4 regions of the Lichenihabitans sp. Uapishka_5 genome follow, and region 2 is predicted to be linked to each of the others. Evidence: predicted binding sites of a transcription regulator. Region 2 holds the regulator's gene; each other region holds the start of a gene.
The links. Region 2 encodes LexA, which represses DNA repair genes until DNA is damaged. Its sites were predicted from a motif close to TGTTCNNNNTGTGTTCNG; they were not measured.
Positions count from the first base shown of each region.

Region 1: the regulator LexA is predicted to act here: its motif matches at 3,807-3,824, upstream of parE (DNA topoisomerase IV subunit B).
Region 3: the regulator LexA is predicted to act here: its motif matches at 2,630-2,647, upstream of dnaE (DNA polymerase III subunit alpha).
Region 4: the regulator LexA is predicted to act here: its motif matches at 4,255-4,272, upstream of P7D22_RS14890 (DNA recombination protein RmuC).

Region 1 covers NZ_JARPVX010000012.1:31,472-36,918, reverse strand. The annotation lists gene P7D22_RS07350 (DEAD/DEAH box helicase) at 1-1,284, opposite strand, end outside; gene parE (DNA topoisomerase IV subunit B) at 1,572-3,626, opposite strand; gene recJ (single-stranded-DNA-specific exonuclease RecJ) at 3,839-5,447, shown strand, end outside.
Region 2 covers NZ_JARPVX010000053.1:22,165-27,611, reverse strand. The annotation lists partial or broken gene P7D22_RS16110 (DNA mismatch repair protein MutS) at 1-756, opposite strand, end outside; gene lexA (transcriptional repressor LexA) at 918-1,613, shown strand; gene P7D22_RS16100 (homocysteine S-methyltransferase family protein) at 1,607-2,539, opposite strand; gene P7D22_RS16095 (DUF934 domain-containing protein) at 2,545-3,054, opposite strand; gene P7D22_RS16090 (phosphoadenylyl-sulfate reductase) at 3,054-3,788, opposite strand; gene P7D22_RS16085 (nitrite/sulfite reductase) at 3,794-5,447, opposite strand, start outside.
Region 3 covers NZ_JARPVX010000009.1:70,135-75,581, reverse strand. The annotation lists gene P7D22_RS06140 (glutathione S-transferase family protein) at 1-475, opposite strand, end outside; tRNA gene P7D22_RS06135 (tRNA-Pro) at 617-694, shown strand; gene P7D22_RS06130 (hypothetical protein) at 811-1,083, shown strand; gene P7D22_RS06125 (ceramide glucosyltransferase) at 1,121-2,260, opposite strand; gene dnaE (DNA polymerase III subunit alpha) at 2,887-5,447, shown strand, end outside.
Region 4 covers NZ_JARPVX010000045.1:12,862-18,308, forward strand. The annotation lists gene P7D22_RS14865 (3-hydroxyacyl-CoA dehydrogenase NAD-binding domain-containing protein) at 1-865, shown strand, start outside; gene P7D22_RS14870 (ABC transporter ATP-binding protein) at 862-1,830, shown strand; gene P7D22_RS14875 (ABC transporter permease) at 1,827-2,588, shown strand; gene P7D22_RS14880 (chlorhexidine efflux transporter) at 2,570-2,938, opposite strand; gene P7D22_RS14885 (hypothetical protein) at 2,922-3,068, shown strand; gene P7D22_RS14890 (DNA recombination protein RmuC) at 3,070-4,224, opposite strand; gene P7D22_RS14895 (AI-2E family transporter) at 4,582-5,447, shown strand, end outside.

The sequences.
Region 1 (5,447 bases), on a different contig from region 2:
GACGCTGCGCTCGCGCTCCTTGCGGGGCGGGGAAGCCGAACGCTCGCCGCGGCCACCGTCTCGGGCCGTCCGACCCTCGCCGCGTCCCGATCGGGCGCTGTCGCGATGGCGCCGGCTGCGGGGCGGCCCCTCGGCTTCGACCTCGCCCTCCGGCGTTTCGGCCAGCGTCGCGCCTTCCCAGTCGATCTTGCGCTCGATCAGCTTTTCGATGTCGTCGATGTAACGGGTGTCGTCGCTGGTCACGATCGAATAGGCCGTTCCGAGGCGACCGGCGCGGCCCGTGCGGCCGATGCGGTGGACATAATCCTCCGGGTGGTGCGGCACGTCGAAGTTGAACACGTGGCTGACATCCGGAATGTCGAGGCCACGCGCCGCCACATCGGAACACACCAGCAGCGCCACGTCGCCGTTCCGGAAGGCGTCGAGCGACGCCATGCGGGACCGCTGGTCCATGTCGCCATGCAGCGACCCGACCGAAAACCCATGCTTCTCGAGCGACTTCGCCAGCAGCGCCACGTCGCGCTTGCGGTTGGAGAAGATGATGGCGTTCTTCAGGCCCTCGGCGCCCCGGATCAGGCGGCGCAGTGTTTCCCGCTTGGCGGCCCCGGAGGCGGAAGCCACGAGGCCCTGCGTGATGGCCGGGGCGGTCGAAGCCGCGCGGGCGATCTCGATCCGCACCGGATTCTGCAGGAACTGTTCGGTAATGCGGGTGATCTCGGGCGGCATGGTGGCCGAGAAGAACAAGGTCTGCCGCGTAAAGGGCACCAGCTTGCAGATCTTCTCGATGTCGGGGATGAAGCCCATGTCGAGCATGCGATCGGCTTCATCGATCACCAGAATGTCGATGCCGTTGAGCAGCAGCTTGCCGCGCTCGAAGAAGTCGATGAGGCGGCCCGGCGTTGCGATCAGCACGTCGGCGCCGCGCATGATCTTCTGTTCCTGCTCACCGAAAGCGACGCCGCCGATCAGCAGAGCCACGTTGAGCTTATGCTGGGCGCCGTATTTGTTGAAAGCTTCCTCGACCTGCGCGGCGAGTTCGCGCGTGGGTTCGAGGATCAGCGTCCGGGGCATGCGGGCCCGGGCGCGGCCCTGCTCCAGCCGGGACAACATCGGCAGCGTGAAGGCCGCCGTCTTGCCGGTCCCGGTCTGCGCGATGCCGAGAATGTCCCGGCCCTTCAACGCATGCGGAATGGCTTCCTGCTGGATCGGGGTGGGCGTCGTATAACCGGACGCCTGGACGGCCTGAACAACCTTGTCGCTCAATCCGAGGTCTTGAAAGCTCATGTGTCGCTATTCTGGCAGAGCCGATGCGGCGCCTCAAAGGTCGGGCGCGCCTGATAGCCGGCCATTTCTGCCAGCCGCGAAAACGGCGGAACCCCTCGTCCACACCGTCCCGGCCGACATAAGTGTTCTACCGTCAAAGTCAAGAATTAGGTTGACCTCGGCGCGGTTTTGCGTCTCGGCGCTGTGGATGGATCGCCGGCTGCTTCGGGACCGCACGGTCGAGCCGCCGGCCCAGCGAAGCGTCCTCGACGGACGGTGTACTGAATGTCGGCCGCCGACGGCGAGCCTTACAGGTCCACCAGCGCCGCCGCCTGCGGGGCGCGTTCCTGGATAAAGGCAAAGCGGGCTTCGGGCTTGTTGCCCATCAGCCGCTCCACGGCTGCCGCCGTGGTGTCCTCGCCTTCTTCCCGAGCCACCGCGATCTTCAACAGACTGCGCCGCATCGGATGCATGGTGGTGTCGCGCAGGTCTTGCATCGGCATTTCGCCGAGACCCTTGAAGCGGCTGATCTCCACCTTGCCCTTCATGGCTTTGATCAACCGGTCCTTGTCGGCATCGTCGCGGGCGTAGACGGATTTCGTGCCCTGGGTCAGCCGGTAGAGGGGCGGCAGCGCGATGAACAGGTGGCCGGCTTCGATCAACTTCGGCATCTGCCGGAAGAAGAAGGTGATCAACAGCGACGCGATATGGGCGCCGTCCACGTCAGCGTCCGTCATGATGATGATCTTGTCGTAGCGCAGGTCGCCGTCGCGGTAGTGTTGGCCGGTGCCGCAACCGAGAGCCTGCGACAGGTCGGCGAGCTGCTGGTTCGCGGCGAGCTTGTCCTTGGTGGCCGAAGCGACGTTGAGGATCTTGCCCCGGAGCGGCAGAACCGCCTGGCTGGCGCGATCGCGCGCCTGCTTGGCCGACCCGCCGGCCGAATCGCCTTCGACGATGAACAATTCCGACCCTTGCGCGGCGCTCATCGAGCAATCGGCCAGCTTGCCGGGCAGCCGCAGCTTGCGGGTCGCGGTCTTGCGGGCCACGTCCTTTTCGGCCCGGCGGCGCAGGCGCTCGTCGGCGCGCTCCAGGCTCCATTCAACGAGCTTCAGGGCCTGCGACGGCATCGAGGCCAGCCAATGGTCGAAGCTGTCCCGAAGCGCGGCATCGACGATGCGGGCCGCCTCGACGGTCATCAGCCGGCCCTTGTTCTGTCCCTGGAACTCCGGTTCGCGGATGAACACCGACAGGAGCGCGGCGCAATTCAGCATCACGTCGTCGGCCGTCACGGTGGCGAAGCGCTTGGCCTGTCCGATGCGCTCGGCGTGGTCCTTCAGCCCGCGCAACAGCACGGCCCTGAGGCCCGTTTCGTGGGTGCCGCCAAGCGCGGTCGGGATGGTGTTGCAGTAGGAATGCACGAAGCCGTCGTCGTCGGCGAGCCAGGCCACCGCCCATTCGACCGAGCCATGGCCGGCGGGCTTCGTCACCTTGCCGGCGAAGAACTGGTCGGCCACGAAGCTGCGGCCTTCCGTGTCCTGGGCCAGGTAGTCCTTCAGCCCGGCCGGGAACTTGAAGGTGGCCTCGGCCGGGATCGATTTGCCGGCGACGAGCTCCGGGGCGCAATGCCAGCGGATTTCGACGCCGCCGAACAGATACGCTTTCGAGCGCGACATGCGGAACAACCGCGCCGGGTCGAGCGTCGCCTCCGCGCCGAAGATCGTCGGATCGGGGGTGAAGCGCACCCGGGTGCCGCGGCGGTTCGGCGCGCGGCCGACCGTTTCCAATGGCCCCAGCACCAGGCCGCGGGCGAAGCTCTGGCGATACAGCATCTGGCCGCGCGCCACCTCGACGTCGAGCCGCTCGGACAGCGCATTCACCACCGAAACGCCGACACCGTGCAGGCCGCCGGAGGTCTGATAGGCGCCCGAGTCGAATTTGCCACCCGCATGCAGCGTCGTCATGATGACTTCGAGGGCGGATTTGTCGGGAAACTTCGGGTGCGGGTCGACCGGGATGCCGCGGCCGTTGTCGGTCACAGTGACGCGGTTGCCGGGCTCGATCGTCACCTCGATGAAGGTGGCGTGGCCCGCCACGGCCTCGTCCATGGCATTGTCGATCACCTCGGCGAACAGGTGGTGCAGCCCCGATTCGTCGGTGCCGCCGATATACATGCCGGGCCGCCGCCGCACCGGCTCAAGCCCTTCCAGCACCTCGATGGAGGCGGCCGTATAGCCGGCCTCGCCCGGCGTTCCGGTGGCGATCGGCTCGACCGGGCGGCGCGCGCGCGCCGGGGCGGGACGTGTTTCGCGTGCCTCCGGGCTCCGCTCACCTTCGCCGAACAGGTCGTTGTCGTCCATCGCCATCCTACTTCCGCAGCGTCCTTACCATCTAGGGGATCGTGTTGCGCGGCCCCGCTTCCTCATTCCGGGGCGGCAAAGCCGGGTCCGGCTCTGCGCTTCGCTCCGGCCGGAATGAGGGCCAGGGCCCGCTTCGCCCTCGCGGCCCGCACGCAAATCCACTATGCCACACATCGGTGCGAAACAGTGAACAAATCGGAAACGAAGGCCGGAGATCCGTGACGTCCCACCCGTTCTTCCTGAATGTCGAGCAGTCTTTCCTCGGCGCCTCCTGGCGCGAGCGGCTGGATGCCGGCGGCCTCGGCCAGGCGCTGGCGCTCAGCCAGCATCATGGCTTGAGCGATCTGCTGGCCCGGGTGCTGGCCGGGCGCGGCGTCACGGTGGAGTCGTGTTCGAGCCATATGGCCCCGACTCTGCGGGCCCTGATGCCGGACCCCGACACGGTGGTCGACATGCCGGCCGCGGTGGAGCGGCTGGCCGCCGCCGTGACCCGGCGCGAGCGGGTGGCGGTGTTCGGCGACTACGATGTCGACGGCGCCACCTCGGCGGCGCTGTTGGCCTCCTATCTGCGGCGGGCTGGGCTCGACCCGATGGTCCACATCCCCGACCGGGTGTCCGAAGGCTACGGCCCCAACGGCCCCGCCATCGGGCGGCTGGCCCAGGCCGGCGCCACGCTGCTGGTCACGGTGGATTGCGGCACCGGCAGCCCGGAAGCCCTCACTGAGGCGCGCCGCCTCGGCCTCGACACGGTGGTGATCGACCATCATCGCGCCACGGCGGCGTTGCCGCCGGCGGTCGCGGTGGTGAACGCCAACCGGCAGGACGACCTGTCGGGCCTCGGTCACCTGTGCGCCGCCGGCATGGTGTTCATGGTGCTGGTGGCGCTGCAGCGGCGGTTGAAGGCACAAGGGTTCTGGAACAAGCGCCCCCTGCCGGACCTGTTGGCGGAGCTCGACCTCGTGGCGCTCGGCACGGTGGCCGACGTGGTGCCGCTCACCGGGCTCAATCGCGCCTTCGTGGCCCAGGGGCTCGCGGTGATGCGGGATCGCGCCCGACCGGGCCTGCGGGCCCTATTCGACGTCGCGGGGGCCGATGGGCCGCCCACCGCCTATCATCTCGGCTTCCTGATCGGGCCGCGCATCAACGCGGGCGGCCGCATCGGCGATGCGGCGCTCGGCGCCCGGCTGCTGATGACCGACGACCCCGTCGAGGCCGCCCGCATCGCGGCCGACCTCGACCGCCTCAACCGCGAGCGCCGCGTCGTCGAGGGCGCGGCCGTCGACGAGGCCGAAGCCGATGCCATCCTGGCCTTCGCGGGCGACGCGCCCGAAGGCCGGACGGTCGTCTGCGCCGGCGAATCCTGGCACCCCGGCGTCGTTGGCCTGGTGGCGTCGCGGCTGCGTGAGCGCTTCAACCGGCCGTGCTTCGCCTTGGCGGTCGATGGTGCGCGGGCCACCGGCTCGGGCCGCTCGATTCCGGGCGTCGATCTCGGCCGTGTCGTGCACGAAGCGGTGGCGTCGGGCTTGTTGATCAAGGGGGGCGGCCACGCCATGGCGGCCGGCGTGACGCTGATGACCGACCGCATCGACGCGTTCCGCGCCTTTCTGGATAGCGCCGTGGGCGACGCGGTGGCGCAAGCCCGTCAGGCTGCGGCGCTGCAGGTCGACGCCGTGCTGACCGCGCGGGCGCTGACGACCGAGCTCGTGGGCACGCTCGACGGCGCCGGGCCTTTCGGGGCCGGCAATCCCGAACCCGTCATCGCGCTGGCGACGCACCAGCTGCGCGCCGTGCAGCCCGTCGGCACCGACCACCTGCGCTTGACCGTCG
Region 2 (5,447 bases):
GCCGTCGAGCGTGTCGACGCCATACCATTCGCGCAGGCGGCGCTCGGCGAGGCCCGCGTCCGCGAACTCGCGCGCCACGGGCGTCACAGCGGCGCCGGTGTCGGCGATCAGCGTCGCGATCGCGTCATCGGCATAAAGCGCGTCGGCCAGCACGATCTCGCGCGGCTCGAGCCGGGCCAGCAGCGCCGGCAGGCCAGCGGCCGGGGCCTCGGCGACCGTGAAGCTGCCGGTCGAGATGTCGACGGCCGCCACCCCGAAGCTGACCCCCTCGGGTCCGGCATGGCGCGACAAGGCGACGAGGTGGTTGGCGCGGGCCGGATCGAGCAGCCGCTCTTCGGTCAGGGTGCCGGGGGTGACGAGCCGCACCACGGCGCGCGCCACCACCGACTTGCCGCCGCGCTTGCGGGCTTCCACCGGGTCCTCGACCTGCTCGCACACCGCGACCCGGTGGCCGAGCGCGATCAGCCGGTGCAGGTAGTCGTCCGAGCGCTCCACCGGCACGCCGCACATGGCGATGTCTTCGCCCTGGTGCTTGCCGCGCCGGGTCAGCACGATGTTCAGCGCCTTGGCGGCGATCTCGGCATCCGCGAGGAACAGCTCGTAGAAGTCGCCCATCCGGTAGAACAACAGGCAATTGGGATGCTGCGCCTTGATGACAAGGTATTGCGCCATCATGGGCGTCACCCGCGCCTCGGCCACGGGAGCCGGCGGCGCAGCCTCGGGCGGCGGGAGGGCGCGGGGCGAAGGAGGAGCCATGAGGCGCAGTCTAGCAGATCGCGCGCCGGCCCGCAGGCGTGAAGGCGTCGCTGTCCACCGTGCTGGTTGTGTCGGTGCCATTGCGGAACGTTCGGGGAACAGCTACAGAGTGTTCACGATTTGTTTGGTGCCATCCGCCTGAGGATGGCGGGGAGGCGTGGATGTTGACCAAGAAGCAGCACGAGCTCTTGCTCTTCATCGATGCGCGCCTGCGCGACGCCGGCGTGCCGCCGTCCTTCGACGAGATGAAGGACGCGCTGGAGCTGAAGTCGAAATCCGGCATCCACCGGCTCATCATGGCGCTCGAAGAGCGCGGCTTCATCCGCCGGCTCGCCAATCGGGCCCGGGCCCTCGAGGTGATCCGCCTGCCGGACACGATCGGCGGCACGGCGCCCCGCCGAGAGCCGTTCCGGCCGCGGCTCGTCAAGGGCGGCCGCGGCGACGACCAGGCCCCGCCGCCCGTCGCGGCGCCGGCCACCCTCGAGATTCCGGTGGTGGGCCGCATCGCGGCGGGCTCGCCCATTTCGGCCATCCAGTCGCCGGTCCGCACCCTCAGCCTGCCGATGGACTTCCTGCCGCCGGGCGACCATTTCGCCCTCGACGTGCAGGGCGAGTCGATGATCGGCGAGGGCATCCTCGACAGCGACACGGTGATCATCCGCCGCCAGGATACGGCAAGCGCGGGCGACATCGTTGTGGCGCTGATCGACGACCAGGAGGCGACGCTGAAGCGCCTGCAGCGCCGCAAGGGCATGATCGAGCTCGAGGCCGCAAACCCCGCCTTCAAGACCCAGGTCTACGAGCCCGGCCGGGTGCGCATCCAGGGTCGGCTGGTTAGCCTGATGCGGCGTTACTGAGCGCCGCGACCGCGCAATGCGAATCTGCGGCTGAGCGCCTCGATGTGGCCGCAGCCGATGCCGCAGCAACCGCCCACCACGCTGGCGCCCGCCGCCACCCAGTCGGCCGCGACCGCGACGTAGCGCTCGGGGCCGAGGTCCTGCCGCACCGCGCTCAGGGTTTCGTTGGCGGCCCCATCGTCGTCGTTCGCCGCAAAGGCGTTGGCGTAAACGCCGAGCCGGATGCCGGGCCGGATGCGATCGAGGATCGGCCGCGCCGTCTCGACGGCGGCGGCCATGACTTCGGGATGGCTGCAATTGAACAACAGCGCCGCAGCCGTCGAGCGACCGGCGAGCCATTCCGCCGCTGCGGCGACATCTTCGCCCGAGCGGAGGCGGGGAGGGCCGTCGTTCGTCGCGTCATCGAGCGTAAAGGAAATCCACACGGGCTTCGCGGTGGCCGCCACGGCGGCGCAGACCGCTTCGGCCTCGGCGATCAGGCTGAGGGTTTCGCCGAGCCACAGATCGACATGCGGGGCCAAGGCCGGCACCAGCACGGCGAGGCGTTTCGGGGCCTCCGCGGCCTCGAACTTCTGCGGCTCGTAGGAGCCGAACAACGGCGGCAAGGAGCCCGCCACCAGAACCGGCCTCCCGGCGACATCGGCGGCCTGGCGGGCGAGGCGGCCAGCCCGGTCGGCCAGGATGGCGGCGTCCGTCCGGAAGCGGTCGTCGCCGATGTGGAACGGCACCAGGGCGTAGCTGTTGGTGGTGACGATGTCGGCCCCGGCCGCGATAAAGGCGCGGTGGACGCGCTCGACGATGTCGGGGGACTCCATCAAGGCGAGAGCCGACCATTCCGGCTGGCGGAGTTCGGCTCCGAAGGCTACAAGCTCGCGGCTCATGCCGCCGTCGAGGATCAACAGGGGCGGCGTGGCAGTCTCGGACATGCGGATCAGCCGACCGCGCGGCGGGCCCAGGTCCGCGGCGTGTTGACCCGCACCTCGGGGCCGTAGCCGGGCTGATAGAAGTCCGACATGAAGGGCTTCTTGCCGGCCTCGAGCGCCCGGAGGGTCGGCTCGTTGGTGATCTCGAAGCTGTCGAAGCCGCAGCGGCGCATCAGTTGCAATTGGTCCCACAAAACATCGCCGACCGCCCGCACCTCGCCCGCAAAGCCATGTTCCTCGCGCAGCATCGTGGCCTTCGAGAACGAGCGGCCATCGGCGAATTTCGGGAACGACAAGGCCACGAGGCTGAGACGGTCGAGATCCGGCACCACCGGATCGAGCGCTTCGCCGGGTTCGATCCGCACGCCGAGGCGCCCGTCGAAGGCCGCGAGCGCGTCGCGCTGCTCGAGCCAGGCCTTCAAGGGCAGGATGGTGGGCACCCCGGACACCGGGGTGCCGCCCTCCGGCAGCGGCTGCCAGGGATCGTCGACCGGCGCGCCGTTCTTGAAGTATGCCATCAGATGCCTCCGCCCCCGTTCACCACGCCCAGGTGGATGCCGCATTCGGTCTTCGCCTTGCCTCGCCAGCGGCCCGCCCGCGCGTCTTCCCCCGGCCGCACGGCCGAGGTGCAGGGGATGCAGCCGATCGACGGATAGCCCTTGGCCACCATGCGGTGACGCGGCAGCCCATGCTCGTCGAGGTAGTGCAGCAGTTTCGTCGCGTCCCAGCCGGCGAGGGGATTGATCTTCACCCGGTCGCCTTCAGTTTCGAACAACGGCAGGCTGGCGCGCGTGTCGGCCTGAAACCGCTTGCGGCCGGTGATCCAGGCATCGAAACCCTCGACGGCGCGGCCGAGCGGCGCCACCTTGCGGAGGGCGCAGCAGCGGTCGGGGTCCGACGACCACAGGAAACCTTCCGGATCAAGCGCCGCAAGCTCCTCGGGCGTCGCCATCACGGACCGCACGTCCGTCAGGCCGAGCAGCGCCACGAGTTCGTCCCGGTAGGCCAGGGTTTCGGGAAACAGGTAACCGGAATCGACGAAGATCACCGGCGTGGCGCGGTCGATGCCGGCCACCATGTGGAGCAGCACGGCCGAATCGGCGCCGAAGCTCGACACCAGCGCGACGCGCCCGGGGAACAGGTCCTTGATGGCGAGACGCAGCACGGCCGCGGCGTCGAGCGCCACGAACTTCTCCTCGAACCGCGCCGCGGCGCCGAGATCGCCGAACAGATTGACGTCCAACGCACCCATGATGGTCAGATCCCCGCGCCCCCGGCGTCGTAGAGGGCCTGCTTGAACGGCGCCATGCCGACGCGGCGATAGGTCGAAAGGAAATCCTCCGACGTGTCGCGCCTGACGCTGATGTAGGTATTCACCACGGTTTCCACAGCATCCACGACGTCTTCGGATGAAAATCCGGGGCCCGTCAGGGTTCCGAGCGAGCAGGTTTCGTCGGCGGTGCCGCCAAGCGTGATCTGGTAGGTTTCGACGCCCTTGCGCTCGAGGCCGAGGATGCCGATGTGGCCGACGTGATGGTGGCCGCAGGCGTTGATGCAGCCCGAGATCTTGATCTTCAGCTCGCCGATCTCCTGGGCCCGGGCGCCATCGCCGAAGCGCTCCGAGATGCGCTGTGCCACCGGGATCGAGCGCGCGGTGGCGAGCGCGCAATAATCGAGGCCCGGGCAGGCGATGATGTCGGTGACGAGACCCGCATTGGCGGTGGCGAGCGCGGCCGCTTGCAAGGCGTCGTAGACGGTCGGAAGGTCGTCGAGCGCCACATGGGGCAAAACGAGGTTCTGCTCGTGCGACACACGGATCTCGTCGGCGGAAAAGCGCTCGGCGAGGTCGGCCACCAGATCCATCTGCTCCGCCGTAGCGTCGCCCGGGATGCCGCCGATGGGCTTCAGCGAGATCGTCACCACGCCATGGCCTGCCACCTTGTGGGGCGTCACGTTGACGGCGACGAAGCGGTCGAAGGCGGCGTCGCGCGCCCGGCGCGCCTCGACGGTTTCCGAGCGTGGCGGCTTCGCGGCCAGATCCGGCAGGGCGAAGTAACTCTGGATCGCCAGAATGTCGCCTTCCGGCAGCGTCAGGTTGCGCTCCAGCACCTTGGCGAATTCGGCCTCGACGGCGGCCGTGATGGCGGCGGCGCCCTTCTCATGCACCAGGATCTTGATGCGGGCCTTGTATTTATTGTCGCGCCGACCTTCGAGGTTGTAGACCCGCACGATGGCGTCCGTATAGGCGAGCAACTCGGCCTCGGGCAGGAAGTCGCGGATCTTCAGCGCCACCATGGGGGTGCGGCCCTGGCCACCGCCGACGTAGACCGCAAAGCCCGTCTCGCCCTTGCCGTTCCTCACCACCTGGTAGCCGATGTCATGCACCTGGATGGCGGCACGGTCGCGCGGGGCGCCCGTCACGGCGATCTTGAACTTGCGCGGCAGGAACGAATATTCGGGGTGCAGCGACGACCATTGGCGCAGGATCTCGGCATAAGGCCGCGGGTCCGCAACCTCGTCGGCGGCGGCGCCAGCGAACTGGTCGGCCGTGACGTTGCGGATGCAATTGCCCGATGTCTGGATGGCGTGCATCTCGACCGACGCAAGCTCGTCGAGGATGTCCGGGCAATCCTTCAGGGCCGGCCAATTGTATTGGATGTTCTGTCGGGTGGTGAAATGCCCGAAGCCCTTGTCGTAGCGCCGGGCGATATGGGCAAGCTTGCGCAGCTGGGTGGACGACAGCACCCCATAGGGGATGGCCACCCGCAGCATATAGGCGTGCAGCTGCAGGTAGACGCCGTTCATCAGGCGATGCAGCTTGAACTGTTCTTCCGTCAGTTCGCCCGATAGGCGGCGTGCCGTCTGGTCGCGGAACTGCGCCACGCGCTCGGCCACGAACTGGGCATCGAAT
Region 3 (5,447 bases), on a different contig from region 2:
CCTCGGCCCCGGATGCCACCTGCCGGTCGAGGATCTTGAACCCCGCCTCGACCATCTCGCGGCCCTTGGCCTTGGTGCCGGACTGTCCGAGCCCCAACGACTGATGCACCACATCCGGCGGCTCGAAATCGGCCGGCTTGAAGATGCGGCCGAACCCTTGGCCATGCACGGTGCCGACCGCGTATTCCAGGATCTCGAGCGCGCGTGCCTCCCCATCAGGGTCGGACGGCAGCAGCCCTTTGTTCGGGTTGGTACGGGCAAGCCAGAGCGCGATGGCGCTGAATTCCGTCAGCACGGATCCGTCGTCGCGTACGATGATCGGCACCTTGCCCTTGGGGTTGATGGTCGTGAAGGGCGGCTTATGAGTGTCGCCGCCCTCCACGTCGAGCTTCTCGCTCTCGTAGGGCGTGCCGATCTCCTCGAGCAGGACGTGGATGCCGATCGCGCAAGTGTGCGGACCCCAGTAGAACTTCATGGCACGATAAACCCTGCTGTATGGCCTCAGGCCACATGTCCACGGTGAACGCCCATTGGGGACCGTTGGTGCCGGCCCATGGACGTCACCGCGCAAAATCCATTGCGGCCCGCCCCGAACCTCCCTATACAGCCCCCACGTCGGAGTGTAGCGCAGCCCGGTTAGCGCACTAGTCTGGGGGACTAGGGGTCGTAGGTTCGAATCCTATCACTCCGACCATCATCGTCGGTGCCGGCCGACACGATCCATAACCTGTCGTTCATCATGGGGTCCGTTTTGCGGGAGCTCCGCCATGGCTTTACGCGTTGCGGATTGACCCGAACGACGGTGAGGTCATGCGGATTTTTCTGGTGTCAGCTTTGGCGGTCTTGGCCGCCTCGGGGGCTTCGGCCCAGTCCGTGATCGAGCTCGATGGGTCCCATCGGGCGGGATCGTCGGTCGCGCCGCCTTCGGTCGACGACGGCCGTGCCAACGGCATCCGCAAGGCGGCTGGCGCCCCCTCGGTGGGTGACGGGCGTGCCAATGGTGTGGTCAAGCCGGCGGGCGCGCCCTCGGTCGGCGACGGGGTGGCGAACGGCGTCGTGAAATCCACCACCGCCAACCAGTAGGCCCGGAGGCCACCTGATCGAACGGCCGGACGCGCGCCTATTTGGCCTCGAGGCTCGGCTTGTTTTCGCGCACGTCCATGGCGTTGCCACGCCACACGAACTCGTCGGCTCCCCAGCCCACCACGTGCAGCACCGGCAGCGACAGGTCGCGCAGCAACCAGATCAGCGGCGACGTCCAGGTGACGCGCCAGCCCGCCGCCACCGCGAGCTGCACTTCGGCCGCCATCCAGATGGCCGCCACCAACAGGCCGGCCAGCACCCCGCTGTAATCATAGGCCCAGGCCGCATAAGCGGTCGCCAGCACCGGCAGGGCGCAGCCGGTGAGGATCTCGAGCGCGAAGAAGGGTGGAAACGTCTTGCGGCGCAGCCGCGCCCAACGCATCTGCCGGGCCCACACCTCGTTGGCCGTGCGGCGCCCGAGCGGCTGTTCGAACGGCGAATCGACGAGGTGCACGTGCAGCCCATGCTGGCGCACCAGCTTGGTCGACGCCGCATCCTCGGCGATCTCGGCGCCGAGCGCCGCGATGCCGCCATGGGCGTTGAGGAAGTCGCGCCGCCACAACATCGTCTTGCCCTGGGCAAAGCCGAGCCCGAGCGCCTCGCCCACATATTGCCAGCGTGCCTGCAGAGTGTTGAGGAAGCCGCATTCCATCTCGGCCCAGAAATTGCCGGGTTGCGAGCCGATCGGCGTCGAGCACACGAGCCCCGTATCGGGCTTCCAGGCCGCAAGGCAGCGCTGGAGGTAGTCGCGCGGCATCAGCACGTTGGAATCGGCCATCACCACCCAGTCGTGCCGGGCGGCGTTCCACCCCTTGACGCAATTGTTGAGCTTGGGATTGGCGCTGATGCGGTCGTCGCCGAACAGGATCTGGCTCGGAACCGTCGGATAAGCCGCCATCAGGCGATGAACCAGCGGCACCACGGGATCATCCGCATCCGACACGCAGAAGATCACCTCATAGGCCGGGTAATCGAGCTCATAGGCCGAGCGCAGCGTATCTTCGGCGAAATTGTCGACCCCGCAGACCGGTCGGATCAGGCTGATGGCCGGCGCTGCGGCCGGGGGCGGCAGCGGCACGCGGCGTGCCGGACACCGGAACCGGGCAATGAGGGTGCTGCCGAGCTGCACGCCCGTCATCACGAAAGCGAAGATCGCGGCCGCGAGCCCGAAAGTCATTCCATCCCAGTCCTGTGCCATCCGCCAAGCGGTTGCGCCCCGCCGGCGGAGCCGGCCGTTCCTTCGCAGCCTTGGCGGCAACATGCAATCGCCGCCCAACCACGGCCTCGGGGCGGACGTCCGTGAACCTCTCCACACCACGCGCAACCGTCATTGCGAGCGCAGCGAAGCAATCCAGGGACCTCAGCGTAGGGCTGGATTGCTTCGCTGCGCTCGCAATGACGGGAGAGGACCCGCGTCATCGTCATTCTGCTTCGGCGATGCGAGGCTTGCCGCGACCAGCCGCAACGCCCAAGGGCACAGAGCTCGGTCCACACCATGTTCACCGAACATTAACCCTGGCGCACCCGAACCATCCACAGCCCAGCCGAGAACAAAACAAGAATTGCGGGGACAATCGGGATCCTGCTAGAACAAACGCAGAACGTTGATCTGCGGGAGTTCACCCATGCGCTTGCTGCTAAGCCTCGTCGAGGACACCCTGGAACTGGCCATGCTGGGCGCGCTTCTGTGCGCCATCGCCTGCGTGGCGCACGGCTGGCCGGGCCTGTGAAACATGGGGACGGCGTCGCGTCCCGCGGCACCAAGACCTCACCGAAGCCCGACGAAGGGCGTATCGTGCGGCCATGACGCTCGCGCTCAACGATCCCGGCTTCGTGCACCTGCACACCCACACGTCCTTCTCGTTGCGGGAAGGCGCGCTGACGATCGCCAAGCTGACCAAGCTGGCGGCGGCCGACCGCATGCCGGCGCTGGCCATCACGGACACCAACAACCTGTTCGGCGCGCTCGAATTTTCCGAAAAGCTCGCCAAGGAAGGCATTCAGCCCATCGTCGGCCTGCATGTGTCGGTCGATTTCGCCGATGCGGCGGCGCTGGGCGCCCGCAACGATTTCGGCCGCGCGGGCCGGGCGTCGGTGGTGCTGCTGTCGCAGAGCGAGGCCGGCTACACCAACCTGATGCGCCTCGCGAGCCAGGCCTTTCTGGACCCGGAGCCCGGCGAACCGGCCGGCTTGTCGCTCGCGCGGCTGGCGCATGACTCGGCCGGGCTGATCGCGCTGACGGGCGGCCCCACCGGGCCGCTCGACGGTGCGCTCCGGCTCGACCGGGCCGAGGCCGCGGCCGCGCGGCTGGAACGCCTGCTTGCCATTTTCGGCCCGGATCACCTTTACATCGAGCTGCAACGCCATGGCCTCGAGTCCGAGCGCCAGGTCGAGCCGCAACTGATCGACCTCGCCTACCGTCGCGACATCCGCCTCGTGGCCACCAACGAGCCCTTCTTCGCCGGCCTCGGCGACCATGAGGCCCATGACGCGCTGATCTGCATCGCCGAGGGCGCCGCCGTCGGCACGCCCGACCGCCGCCGCCTGACGCCCGAACACCGGTTCAAGCCGCGCGCCGAGATGGTGACCCTGTTCAAGGACCTGCCCGAGGCCACCGCCAACACGGTGGAGATCGCGCGGCGCTGCCATCACCGGCCCCGCACCCGCAAACCGATCCTGCCGCCCTTCACGACGCTCGACGGCACCCCGCTCGACGCCGATCTTTCGTTGCGCCAGCAGGCCGAAGCCGGGCTCGCGGTCCGCATCGAGGCGCACGGCATGGCGCCGGGCTTTACGACCGACGACTATCAGCGGCGGCTCGCCTTCGAGCTCGACGTCATCGTCAAGATGCAGTTCCCCGGTTACTTCCTGATCGTGTCGGACTTCATCAAATGGGCCAAGGGTCAGGACATCCCGGTCGGGCCTGGGCGCGGTTCCGGCGCCGGATCGCTGGTGGCCTATGCGCTGACCATCACCGACCTCGACCCGATGCGCTTTGCGCTGTTGTTCGAGCGCTTCCTCAACCCCGAGCGCGTGTCGATGCCGGATTTCGACATCGACTTCTGCCAGGACCGGCGCGAGGAGGTGATCGCCTATGTGCGGGAGCGCTACGGGCGTGACCGCGTGGCCCAGATCATCACCTTCGGGTCGTTTCTGGCGCGCGGCGTGCTGCGCAACGTCGGCCGCGTGCTGGAGATGAGCTTCGGCCAGGTCGACAAACTCGCCAAGCTGGTGCCGCAGAACCCGGCCAATCCGGTGACGCTGGCACAGGCGATCGAGGGCGAGCCGAAGCTGCGCGAGGCCGCCGACGAGGACCCCAAGGTCCGCAATCTGCTGCAGATCGCCGGCTCGCTCGAGGGGCTGTATTCCAACGCCTCGACCCATGCGGCCGGCATCGTGATCGGCGACCGGCCGCTGCACGAGATCGTGCCGCTCTACCGCGACCCGAAATCCGACATGCCGGCCACCCAGTTCAACATGAAATGGGTCGAGCCGGCAGGCCTGGTGAAGTTCGACTTTCTCGGCCTGAAGACGCTGACGGTGCTGAACGTCTGCATCAAGCTGATCGCCCTCAGGGGCATCGCGCTCGACCTGTCGGCGCTGCCGCTCGACGATGCCAAGACCTATGCGATGCTGGGCCGGGGCGAAACGGTCGGCGTGTTCCAGGTGGAATCCGCCGGCATGCGCAAGGCTCTGGTCGAGATGAAGGCCGACCGGTTCGAGGACATCATCGCACTGGTGGCGCTCTACCGGCCCGGCCCGATGGCCAACATTCCGGTTTATTGCGCCCGCAAGCTTGGCGAGGAGGAGCCGGTCTACATCCACGAGAAGCTCGAGCCGGTGCTCAAGGAGACCTTCGGGGTCATCATCTACCAGGAACAGGTGATGCAGGCCGCCCAGGTGCTGTCGGGCTATTCGCTCGGCGAAGCCGACATGCTGCGTCGCGCCATGGGGAAGAAGATCAAGGCCGAGATGGACGCCCAGCGGGAGCGCTTCGTCGATGGCTGCATCCGGAACGAGATTCCCAAGGCCAAGGCCGACGAAATCTTCGACATGCTGGCCAAATTCGCGGATTACGGCTTCAACAAGAGCCACGCCGCTGCCTATGCGCTGATCTCCTACCAGACGGCCTATCTGAAGGCGAACTTCCCGGTCGAGTTCCTGGCCGCCTCGATGACGCTCGACAAGAACAACACCGACAAGCTGTCGGAATTCCGCAACGAGGCGCAGCGGCTCGGCATCAAGGTGGAGGCGCCGTCGGTCAACCAGTCGGGTGTCGATTTCGAGGTGCCGCTCGGCGGTGCGCCTGCCATCCGTTACGCGCTGTCGGCCCTGAAGGGCGCCGGCGAAGGCCAGATGAAGGC
Region 4 (5,447 bases), on a different contig from region 2:
GATCGGCTCGCTGGCGGAAGCCTGGGACAAACCTGCGAACTTCGTCGGCGTCCACTTCTTCTCGCCCGTGCAGAAGATGCCGCTCGTCGAGATCATCAAGGGCCGCCAGACGGGCGATCGCGCCATCGCGGCCGCCATGGACCTGGTGCGCCTGTTGAAGAAGACGCCGATCCTGGTCAATGACGCGCGCGGCTTCTACGCCAATCGCTGCGTCTTCGCCTATCTGCTCGAAGGCCATAAGATGCTGCTCGAGGGCGTGCCGCCGGCTATGATCGACAATGCCGGCCGCCAGGCCGGGATGCCGGTCGGGCCGCTGTCGCTCACCGACGAGGTGGCGATCGACCTGTGTCGCAAGGTGATGCTGGCGGCGCGGCATGACCTCGGCGAGACCGCCGTCGACCCGGCCCAGATGGACCTTCTCGACGCCATGGTGACCCAGCACGGGCGCCTCGGCCGCAAGAACCGCAAGGGCTTCTACGATTACCCCGAGACGGGATCGAAGTCGCTCTGGCCGGGCCTCTCGGATCTGCAGCCCAACAAGCAGCAGGCCGACGCGATCGACGTCGGCGACCTCAAGAAACGCTTCCTGGTGACGCAGGCCATCGCGGCCGCACAGGCCATGGCGGACGGTATCGTCACCGATCCGCGCGAGGCCGATGTCGGCTCGATCGTCGGCTTTGGGTTCGCGCCCTTCACGGGTGGCACGCTGTCCTACATCGACGGCATGGGCTTGGCGCAATTCGCCTTGTTGTGCGACGACCTGTCGAGAAAATACGGCGACCGCTTCAACCCGCCCGGACTGGTACTCGACATGGCGCGCGACCACGAAACCTTCTACGGCCGCTTCGGGACCAAGGCGGCGTGAACAGCCTCGCCCATCCCGACACACGGTCGGCCACGCCGCTCGCCCCCCCCGCCCTGTCGATCAAAGGGCTAACCAAAACCTATGCGTCGGGGTTCCAGGCCCTGAAGCGCGTCGATCTCGACATCGCCCGCGGCGAGATCTTCGCCCTACTGGGCCCGAACGGGGCCGGCAAGACGACGCTCATCTCGATCGTCTGCGGCATCGTCAACGCCTCGACCGGCAGCGTCACCGTGGATGGGCAGGACATCGGCCTGCACTACCGGGCGGCGCGGGCCAAGATCGGCCTCGTGCCGCAGGAACTGACGACCGACGCCTTCGAGACGGTCTGGGATACGGTGAGCTTCAGCCGCGGCCTGTTCGGCAAAGGCCGAGACCCAGCCGTGATCGAGCGCGTGCTGCGCGACCTGCACCTTTACGACAAGAAGGATAACCAGATCCGCACCCTGTCGGGCGGCATGAAGCGCCGCGTGCTGATCGCCAAGGCCCTGTCGCACGAGCCCGAGATCCTGTTCCTCGACGAGCCGACCGCCGGCGTCGATGTGGAGCTCCGGCGCGACATGTGGCGGGTCGTGCGGGGTCTGCAGCAGAGTGGTGTCACCATCATCCTGACCACGCATTACATCGAAGAAGCCGAGGAGATGGCCGACCGAATCGGTATCATCAACCACGGCGAGATCGTGCTGGTGGAAAGCAAGACCGAGCTGATGCGCAAGCTCGGCAAGAAGCAGCTGACCTTGCAGATGACGCAGCCGGTCGACGCCATTCCGGCGTCCCTGGCTCCCTATGGCCTGACGATCTCGGCCGATCGCCGCAGCCTCGTCTACACCTATGACAAGGCCAGCCAGGGCGGCATCGACGCGATGCTGAACGACCTCGGTCGTACCGGCCTGCGCTTTACCGACCTCGCGACGCACCAGAGCTCGCTCGAGGATATCTTCGTCGGCCTGCTGGAGCCCACGCGATGAACTGGCATGCCATCCGGGCCATCTACCTGTTCGAGATGGCCCGCACCCGCCGCACCTTGTTCCAGAGCGTCGTCTCGCCGGTGATCTCCACCTCGCTTTACTTCGTGGTGTTCGGCGCCGCCATCGGGTCCCGCATCCAGAACGTCGACGACGTCACCTACGGAGCCTTCATCGTGCCGGGGCTCGTCATGCTGTCGCTGTTGACGCAGAGCATCGCCAATGCGTCGTTCGGCATCTACTTTCCGCGCTTCACCGGCACCATCTACGAAATCCTGTCGGCGCCGCTGTCGCCGGTCGAGATCGTCGTCAGTTACGTCGGGGCGGCGGCCACGAAATCAACAGTGCTGGGCTTGATCATCCTGGCAACGGCTGGCCTGTTCGTGCCGCTGCGCATCGAGCATCCGGTGTGGATGATGGCGGTGCTGCTGCTCACTTCCGTCACCTTTAGCCTGTTCGGCTTCATCGTCGGGCTCTGGGCCGACGGCTTCGAGAAGCTGCAGATGGTTCCGCTGTTGATCGTGACCCCACTCACCTTCCTGGGGGGCAGCTTCTACTCCATCAACATGCTGCCGCGGTTCTGGCAGACCGTGACGCTGTTCAACCCCGTGGTTTACCTGATCAGCGCCTTCCGCTGGAGTTTCTTCGGCCAGGCTGACGTGCATATCGGCATCAGCATCGCGGCCGTCGTGCTGGTTCTGGTTGTCTGCCTCGGCGTCGTGACCTGGATGTTCAAGACGGGTTATCGGCTCAAAGCCTGAGTCTGGTGGGCCTGGAGGCGCAGCATGGCAGCGTCAAAGGCCGCATTATAAAGCAGACTGTAGACCAGGAAGAACACGATGGCGCCCGCATCGAGCGCCAGCGCGGCCTTCAGCGTGGCGCCGGTGATCAGCACCGTGAGTGGGATCGTATAGGCCGCGATCAGCAGCTCCAGGCCGGCGGCATTGAGCAGCCGCAGGCGCAGGCCGCGCTGCCGGGTCGGCACCCATCGGTCGAACACAAAGGTCCACCCGGCATTGGCCACGACCGCTCCGACCGAGATCAACACGCTCAATGTTCCGCTATCGACCGCCGAAGCCCCGGTAACGAGCCCAATGACCGGCATCGCCACCGCGATCGCGATGACTTCGAACAAGACCGTGTGGATGACGCGCTCGCGCAAGCTTCGCATCACCCCGCTGTGCCGTGCCGATGCCGATAAGGCAAGCACGCACCTCGATCGGCTTCTGGGCGGCCATTGAGCTACGGGGCGACACCGAACAAGCTCGGCAGGGCCGCCGGTCCGGGTGAAGAACTCGCCGGCGGCGCCGCGCAATCGAGGCTGTCGATCTTGTCACCCCGGGCCACGATGCGATCCGTCAGCGTCGCGAGATCGGCGACATCCTTGCGGGCGAGCCGGAAATGGTCGTCGAGCTTGCCGACGCGGTCGCCGAGGCGCCTCACCTCGTCCATCAGGCCCCGCACCTCGGCCTGAATCAGATGCGCCTGCTCACGCATGCGGGCATCGCGCGCCACCGAGCGCATCAGCTGGATCGCCAGGGCCAGCAAGGTCGGCGACACCACCGACACCCGGGCGCGGTGGGCCTTCTGCATCACGTCGGAAAAATGCTCCGACAGATCGGCGAACACCGATTCCGAAGGCACGAACATCAGCGCCGTATCCTGCGTCTCGCCCGGAATGAGGTAGCGCTCGGCGATGTCGCGGATGTGCTTGCCCATGTCAGTGCGCACCCGGGCGGCCGCCTCGGCGCGGGCGCGCTCTCCGGCAGCCGCCTTGAGGGCCGTGAAGGCTTCGAGCGGAAACTTGGCGTCGATCACCAGGGCGGCCCGGTCACCGGGAAGCTTGACGGTGCAGTCCGGCCGCGTGCGGTTCGAGAGCGTCGGCTGGAAGGCATAAACGTCGGAAGGGAGCCCGTCCCGCACGATGGCCTCCATGCGAGCCTGCCCATAGGCGCCACGCGCCTGTTTGTTGGCCAGCACATCGCGCAGGCCCACCACCTCTTCGGTCAGATCGGCGAGGCGCGCCTGCGCGGCGTCGATCACGGCCAGCCTTTCGTTCAGCTTCGACAAGCCCTCGCCGGTGCGATGGGCCGAGCGCTCCAAGGTCTGGCCCAGACGGGCATTGACAGTGTCCAGCCGCTCGCCGACCAGACGCGCCAGGTCGCCCTGCCGGGCCGACAAGGATTCACCCATGGTCCTGACCCGGCCGGTCAGTTCGAAATTGGCCTGGTGCAGCGACGACACCAAGCCCTCGACATCCCGCAACGACACCTGACCGGTGCGCCGCCCCGCCCAGAGCGTCACGACGAGGACCACCAGCCCCGCCCCGCCCAACAAGAGTGCGGCCGGAACCGACAGGCCGAACGGCAGCGCAAAGGATGGAGCGGCGGCGATCATGGCAGCACCCTACGGCACGTCGCGGCACAAGGGAACAAAAACAGAACCACTCGGTCGCCCTGTTCGAGCGAAAGCCCCAATCGATCGAGCCTGATCGGGGCCGAGCGACGCGCTTGCGTCGGCATCCCCTTCGATGCCGGGATGCGATCAAAGTCGATCGGCCGAAAACACGAACACCGACGCCAAGCGTAGCGCTTCAATCAAACGCGACATGAAGGCGATCGGCCTCAGGCTGGTGCCCCTTGACCCTGAACCCAAACTGTCGGACGGCTCGCCCGTTCGAGGAAGGCGTCACGACATGGCTACATATTGCTTCCGAACGGCCCCGACCGGCGCTGCAATGCGGTCGGTCTGACCATGCGAACGCTTGTCGAGCATCGTCCACCCCGGCGCGCCACGCCGGAACGGATGCAGCGCTATGCCCGAACCGCTTTGGTGATCGGGCTTGCGCTTCTCGGCCTCTGGATCATCCACGACTTTCTCGGTGCGCTGGTCTGGGCCGCGATCCTGACGGTCGCGCTCTGGCCGGTCTTCGAACGGGCATGTCGGTGGTGGCCGGCGGGACGGCGGATCGTCTGGCCGGCGCTCTTCACCAGTTTGGCAGGCCTCGTCATCATCGTGCCGCTGGTGCTGATCGCCGTGCAGGTCGGACGCGAATCACGCGACGCCTTCGCGTTCCTGCACGACCTCGAAAGCAATGGCATCCCGGTGCCTGACTGGGTGGGCCGGCTGCCGGTGGGCGCCAAGGCCGTCGCCGATTGGTGGACCCTGAACCTGGCCACGACCTTCGACACCAACGACGTATTGCGCCGGTTCAGCCATGGCTCGCTGTTCTCGGTGACCCGGGAATACGGCGCCAAATTCGCGCACCGCCTCGTCACCTTCGTATTTACCCTGTTTACGCTGTTCTTTCTGTTCCGCGCCGGCGACCACGTGAAGCTGCAGTTGCTGGAAGCGAGCCAACGCGTCTTCGGCCCCAAGGGGGAAACCCTCGCCCGCCAGATGGTGGCGTCCATTCATGGGACGGTGGATGGCTTGGTGCTGGTCGGCATCGGTGAAGGCGCCGCCATGGGGGTGGCCTACCTGTTCACCGGGGTGCCGCATCCGGTGCTGCTCGGGGCCGTGACGGCTGTGGCAGCCATGATCCCCTTCGGCGCCGCGGCGGCCTTCGGTGGCGCTGGGATCTATCTGCTGATTCAGGGTGCGCCGGGGCTTGGCATCCT